Regions from separate parts of the Paenibacillus sp. 37 genome, predicted to be linked through region 2. Evidence: a T-box and tRNA genes for the amino acid it is inferred to sense, from the RefSeq annotation. Region 2 holds a T-box; the other holds one or more tRNA genes.

Region 1 (3,387 bases), 1.7 Mb from region 2:
GTGTTGTGATGCTTCCTAGTGTCATCTTAGACGTTAGACTACATTGTCCATCTCAATTCCTTATTATCAGTACACTTGCCAAGCGTATGCGATTTATCGCTTATCCTTAGTACGAACTGTTTTCATATTTGGCTGTTCAAGTTGAATTAGAATTTTACCAAACCTTGCTCCACGTGAGAAGGTCACCGTACTATCCTTGTACGTATCGCTAATGTAATTCTCAGCCAATCTGAGGGAATCTTCATTCGATGGTAACTCATACGTACTAAGCCATTCTGGCAGCTTTTCGATAATCTCTTCCACCGGTACTTCAAATGAGTTAACTTCTCTCGTAATGATCATCGTATAAGAATACCCCTTCAAATACAGCAACTGTTGGATATACCCCATATCACCGGCCTTGTATGAAGAAGTTACCCCCAGTACATCCTTAAGTTCATCCATTAGTGTGTGTTCCTTCTGTCCCGCCATAGTACTTATATACACATACTTCCGGGCGCAATTGATCGCCTGCTCAATCGTTTCCCAATCCGACATCGCCGGACACATGGATGCAAATGCAAAGTCATATTTCTTCTCCCAGCCTTTATCCTGAATAGAGATTTCCTCATATCGTTCGTTTACGATTTCGATTTTGGATTCAAGTGCTGGAGGTATCGTCTCTTTCATAAAGGAGACAAGCAACTCAGAAGGCTCAACTGCTGTCACATTTGCCCCCTTTTCCGCAAAAGGAATGGTAAATATGCCTGAGGCCGCTCCAATGTCCAAAATGGATAACCCTGCGAATTCCACACCCTGGTTTTCAATCCAGCCCATAATACGTTCAGAACGCTGCTTTCCTTCTTCGGTAAACGACTGTGCATGATAATCCCTGGCCCACCGCTCAAATGCTTCTTCTGTATTAAAGGTAGTGCTTTTCTTCTCATATTTTGAAATTCTCGGGCGGTTCTTCCATGCCTCTTCCCATACAGAAAGATCAAATAACAGATCGGTATCCGTTACATTTTTTCCAGTAGTCACTATGCTTCACTCCTCTATAATTGAAGACTTCAATTATCTACAATATACTTAATTAAATCATACGTCAATCTTTATTAACGTCCAACTATCCTTACAATACAAAAAATCAATTTATATAAAATAAAAATAGCCCTACACATTGCATAAGCAACATGTAGGGCTATTCAATATACCGGCGAGAGGACTCGAACCTCCACGGTTTCCCACTCGATTTTGAGTCGAGCGCGTCTGCCATTCCGCCACGCCGGCATATGCTGGAGGCGCCACCCAGATTCGAACTGGGGATAAAGCTTTTGCAGAGCTGTGCCTTACCACTTGGCTATGGCGCCATATTTTGGAGCGGACGACGGGAATCGAACCCGCGACCCTCGCCTTGGCAAGGCGATGCTCTACCGCTGAGCCACGTCCGCATAATGGCTGGGGATATAGGATTTGAACCTATGCATGACGGAGTCAAAGTCCGTTGCCTTACCGCTTGGCTAATCCCCAATAAAAAATGAAAAAACAAAGGGGCGATCGAGGGGAATTGAACCCCCGAATGCCGGATCCACAAACCGGTGCGTTAACCACTTCGCCACGATCGCCACAAAAGGTTATTTTCTAAAAGATAATTGGCAGGGGCAGCAGGAATTGAACCCACACCAACGGTTTTGGAGACCGTTGTTCTACCTTTAAACTATGCCCCTAAAAACTGGTGGAGGATGATGGATTCGAACCACCGAACCCGTACGGGAGCAGATTTACAGTCTGATGCGTTTGGCCACTTCGCTAATCCTCCAGGATTACATGGTGCCGGCGAGAGGACTTGAACCCCCAACCTACTGATTACAAGTCAGTTGCTCTACCAGTTGAGCTACACCGGCATATTAAATTGTTTTAAAAATGGTGGCTCGGGACGGAATCGAACCGCCGACACGAGGATTTTCAGTCCTCTGCTCTACCGACTGAGCTACCGAGCCATAATAAAGTCTAATCTTAATTCCTTACACTTTATATAGGGCATCAGTGCCATACAGCAGATGTAGTGAACAGTTTGCCTCATGTAAAGATTAAATGGCGGAACCGACGGGATTCGAACCCGCGATCTCCTGCGTGACAGGCAGGCATGTTAGGCCAACTACACCACGGTTCCAGATCACTTTCTCAAAGGAAAGTATGATTGCGGGGGCAGGATTTGAACCTGCGGCCTTCGGGTTATGAGCCCGACGAGCTACCGGGCTGCTCCACCCCGCGTCGTTATAAAGTTTATATGGTGGAGGCTGAGGGGATCGAACCCCCGACCCTCTGCTTGTAAGGCAGATGCTCTCCCAGCTGAGCTAAGCCTCCGAACAACACATTTATGATCATACCATAATCTTGTTGTAAAAATCAACTTCTTTTTTGAGAAGTTATTATGACCCGTAGGGGATTCGAACCCCTGTTACCTCCGTGAAAGGGAGGTGTCTTAACCCCTTGACCAACGGGCCTTAATATTATGGCGGAGAGAGAGGGATTCGAACCCTCGAGACGCTTGTGACGCCTACACGATTTCCAATCGTGCTCCTTCGGCCAGCTCGGACACCTCTCCATATGGCTCCCCGAACAGGGCTCGAACCTGTGACAACTCGATTAACAGTCGAGTGCTCTACCAACTGAGCTATCAGGGAATATGCTTCAGAGATCGTTCTCTGAAAACTAGATTCGAAACGAAACATGCGAATTATCACTTGCTAATTGGATAAGCCCTCGACCGATTAGTACTGGTCAGCTCCATGCATTGCTGCACTTCCACCCCCAGCCTATCTACCTCGTCGTCTTCAAGGGGTCTTACATACTGGGAAATCTCATCTTGAGGGGGGCTTCACGCTTAGATGCTTTCAGCGTTTATCCCGTCCGTACATAGCTACCCAGCGGTGCTCCTGGCGGAACAACTGGTACACCAGCGGTACGTCCATCCCGGTCCTCTCGTACTAAGGACAGCTCCTCTCAAATTTCCTACGCCCACGACAGATAGGGACCGAACTGTCTCACGACGTTCTGAACCCAGCTCGCGTACCGCTTTAATGGGCGAACAGCCCAACCCTTGGGACCTACTTCAGCCCCAGGATGCGATGAGCCGACATCGAGGTGCCAAACCTCCCCGTCGATGTGGACTCTTGGGGGAGATAAGCCTGTTATCCCCAGGGTAGCTTTTATCCGTTGAGCGATGGCCCTTCCATGCGGTACCACCGGATCACTAAGCCCGACTTTCGTCCCTGCTCGACTTGTAGGTCTCGCAGTCAAGCTCCCTTATGCCTTTGCACTCTTCGAATGATTTCCAACCATTCTGAGGGAACCTTTGGGCGCCTCCGTTACTCTTTAGGAGGCGACCGCCCCAGTCAAACTGCC
Region 2 (3,387 bases):
TTATAGCAATACACCTAAGAAATCCGACTCCAACAGTAACGTGAATAAATCCAATTCCGGTAATAATTCCGGTACTGGTGCAGCTGCAACTCGTGGTGGATTCTTCGGCGGTGGCGGAGGATTCATGAAAGGCATGATGCTTGGTGGTCTTGCTGGTATGATGTTCGGCGGATTGTTCGGTGGCATGGGCGCTCTGGGTAACATCCTTGGATTGCTCGTGAACGTTGCAGCAATTATGTTGATTGTTATGCTGGCTATGGCACTCTTCAGAGCCATCTCCAATCGTCGCAAACCTGCAGCGGATGGTCGTTATGACCGTCGCAATGATCGTGATGACGACCGTAACAGAAACGGACGGTACTAATCTCTATGGTTCTGAGCATGGATGAAATTGTGAATGCAATCTGTATTCATATGGCAGAACGTAAGGGTGTACGTCCAACCGATGTGAATGTAGAACTGAGCTGGGAAGAAGATACAGGTTATTCCGCTGAAGTTTGGATCCAAGGCCGTAGTCAATATCTGGTGGAGTCCAATATGATTGAAGCGATTCTTCGTTACCTGCACAGTGAATACAACATCCGGGCGTACCGTGAGAACGTACGACTTGATCTGGATGAAGAGATCACAGCGATCGTTAATCAATAAGATAGGTCAGTCACTGGCCTGATATACGAAAGACCGCCTCCCCTCTGTCGCCTGACAGAGATGGAAGGCGGTCTTTTTGTTTCTTTATTTGTAGCTTTATTTGTACTCTAATGCAGTCTCTATATGTGTCTGTGTTACATTCTACTTCTTGGAAACTACGATTGAAGTTTAACCAGGCTGTAGTTCTTCTTACCTTTACGGATAATGATGAATTTACCGCCAATGGCGTGTTCTGCCGACACCGTGAATTCAAGCTCCGTGATTTTCTCACCATTCATGGAAATTGCACCTTTGGTGACATCCTCCCGCGCTTGGCGCTTGGATGGCTCCAGACCCAGATCTACGAGCCAATCCACAATATTTTTGGCTTCGCCGTCCGTTTCAAAGGTAGGCATTTCCTTGAAGCCCTGCTCGATTTCGTCTGCGGTCAGGGAACGGATATCACCACTGAACAGCGCCGCTGTAATACGTTTAGCCTGTTCAAGCATTTCTTCGCCGTGTACGAATTTTGTCATTTCTTCCGCAAGTGCTTTCTGTGCTTCACGTCTGTGCGGCTCTGTCTCTACCTTTTCAGCCAAAGCTTCAATTTCTTCTTTGCTCAGGAAGGTAAAGTATTTCAAGTATTTGATCACATCACGGTCATCTGTGTTCGCCCAGAACTGGTAGAATTCAAATGGTGTCGTTTTGTTCGGATCAAGCCAGATTGCGCCGCCAGCTGTTTTACCGAATTTGGTTCCATCGGATTTAAGCATAAGTGGAATGGTCAGACCGTACGCCTTCGCTTCAGATCCTTCTTTTTTACGAATCAGATCAAGACCACTCGTGATATTCCCCCATTGATCGGAACCGCCAATTTGAAGCTGTACATCTTCGTTCTGGAACAGGTGCAGGTAGTCGAGTGATTGAAGAATCTGGTAGGAGAACTCAGTGAACGAGATTCCGCCTTCCAGTCTGCTCGCAACTACATCCTTAGCAAGCATTGTGTTGAGGTTAAAGTTTTTGCCGTAGTCACGCAAGAATTCAATGACATTGATTTTGTGTGTCCAATCGTAGTTGTTCACCATGCGTACCTGATTATCCCCGTCTGTTACGAACAACTTCTTCATCTGCGCGGTCAGTGCATCCACGTTCTCCTGCACTTGCTCCATCGTTTGCAAAGAACGCTCTGCCTGACGACCACTTGGATCACCAATCGTGCCTGTAGCTCCACCAATCAAAATAACCGGACGGTGTCCTGCCAGTTGAAAACGTTTCAGCATCATGAAGGGAATTAAATGTCCGATATGCATGCTATCCCCCGTAGGGTCAACACCGCAGTACAAAGAAACGGACTTCGTTTCAGTCAATTCACGTAATCCCTCTGCATCCGTTTGCTGGTTAATGGCGTCACGCCACTGTAGTTCATCAATAATATTCATTCGTATAACCCCTTTTCTATCCTCAAAATTCAGTCATGATCTACGTTAATTTACAAAAAACACACTGGAACGGCTTTTTTGGACACAAAAAAATCGCCTCCTTGTCTTCATTAGACACAGGGACGATTATCATAACCGTGGTACCACCCAAATTGCATGGATAACACATAACCTTAACACGCTATCCATACCACTTTTGGCAATATATCGTTTGCCCATCCGCTTGGCATTACCCAAGTACTCCAGAGTGTAATTCGCAGCCCTTGTATGTATCAGGTTCCATCAACCCCTGACTTTCTGTAACAGGGACAAAGCCGCTACTGCGCTCTATCAACGTGATTCATGTATTCAATTTATAGCAAGTATAGCCGAACGTTTCAGTCATTGCAAGACCAAGTATTAATCTTCGAACAGAACAACGGATGCGTAGTTGAAACCAGATTATATAATCATCATGTTCAATTTTCCGTGATAATAACCATAGGCTTTCTCCGCGATCTGATCCTCATTGTTCCAAAATTGCTGATCCAGTTCATCTAACTGGTGCTCTTGTTCCTTTGTCAGTAATTTAGGAATGTCCCATAGTTCAGTAAGCCTTTCATCCTCTTTCAGATGCTCAATGCAGCCGTATGGTGACGTTATAATCTCCACAACTTGAGTCGCACCAATGATATGTAATGCCCGCAACGCGTAACGGTATACTTCTTCCCCCCAGTTGCAGAAAAACTGTATAAAACCACCATTAAAGACATCCGCCTCTAACAGCCATAAAGCAGCAACGTCCTGCTCGTTCGAAGTTAACGATGCCCAGCCCTGTTCAGATTCATTCTTTTTTTCGACAAATAACACAGCATAGTCATGCCATACATCATTAATATCTTGCTCACTCACGTTACACACCTCACTTTTCTTTATGCCATGCTCTCTAACTCCTGACGTTTACCCGTCTGATGCCAATGTAAATACGGATCACCGATCTGCTGGAAAGCTTCCTGAACACCCCTGTTCAGTTCCTTCATGACTTCATCTGTATAGTTCAAATGCGTCTGTTTATTATCCACGCCATGTCGTTCCAACAATCCTACATGCGTCGCGGTGAAAATAATATCTTCCAGCAGCCAATAGATGACTTCCTCTGGCTGTTTTACTCGTTTCTCTAACGAGACGAGACCACGTTCGTATATTCGAACAATATACGTATCTTTTCCACACTCTACATAGGGTACACCATCCCATTTAAAGGTCTCAAACAAGCGGTTAACATAGTTCTGCATCTGTTCTCTAGGGAAGAATGTAAGCTTTAAAAGCTGTATAAGGATGT

Evidence for each region. A T-box is a leader RNA that pairs with one kind of tRNA and senses whether it is charged. The one in region 2 lies ahead of tyrS (tyrosine--tRNA ligase), so its partner is inferred to be a tRNA-Tyr.
Region 1: it encodes a tRNA-Tyr, which carries the amino acid that the T-box ahead of tyrS (tyrosine--tRNA ligase) is inferred to sense. The anticodon was not compared.

The regions. Positions count from the first base shown of each region.
Region 1 covers NZ_CP043761.1:5,912,026-5,915,412, forward strand. Annotated here, with positions in the region: gene F0220_RS25360 (class I SAM-dependent methyltransferase) at 94-1,020, opposite strand; tRNA gene F0220_RS25365 (tRNA-Leu) at 1,191-1,269, opposite strand; tRNA gene F0220_RS25370 (tRNA-Cys) at 1,276-1,349, opposite strand; tRNA gene F0220_RS25375 (tRNA-Gly) at 1,356-1,430, opposite strand; tRNA gene F0220_RS25380 (tRNA-Gln) at 1,435-1,509, opposite strand; tRNA gene F0220_RS25385 (tRNA-His) at 1,532-1,604, opposite strand; tRNA gene F0220_RS25390 (tRNA-Trp) at 1,633-1,706, opposite strand; tRNA gene F0220_RS25395 (tRNA-Tyr) at 1,713-1,798, opposite strand; tRNA gene F0220_RS25400 (tRNA-Thr) at 1,808-1,883, opposite strand; tRNA gene F0220_RS25405 (tRNA-Phe) at 1,904-1,979, opposite strand; tRNA gene F0220_RS25410 (tRNA-Asp) at 2,075-2,152, opposite strand; tRNA gene F0220_RS25415 (tRNA-Met) at 2,180-2,253, opposite strand; tRNA gene F0220_RS25420 (tRNA-Val) at 2,271-2,346, opposite strand; tRNA gene F0220_RS25425 (tRNA-Glu) at 2,415-2,486, opposite strand; tRNA gene F0220_RS25430 (tRNA-Ser) at 2,496-2,587, opposite strand; tRNA gene F0220_RS25435 (tRNA-Asn) at 2,591-2,666, opposite strand; rRNA gene F0220_RS25440 (23S ribosomal RNA) at 2,734-3,387, opposite strand, start outside.
Region 2 covers NZ_CP043761.1:4,210,584-4,213,970, forward strand. Annotated here, with positions in the region: gene F0220_RS18010 (hypothetical protein) at 1-364, shown strand, start outside; gene F0220_RS18015 (YxcD family protein) at 370-648, shown strand; gene tyrS (tyrosine--tRNA ligase) at 804-2,066, opposite strand; T-box leader at 2,182-2,409, opposite strand; gene F0220_RS18025 (DMP19 family protein) at 2,508-2,957, opposite strand; gene F0220_RS18030 (Imm63 family immunity protein) at 2,978-3,387, opposite strand, start outside.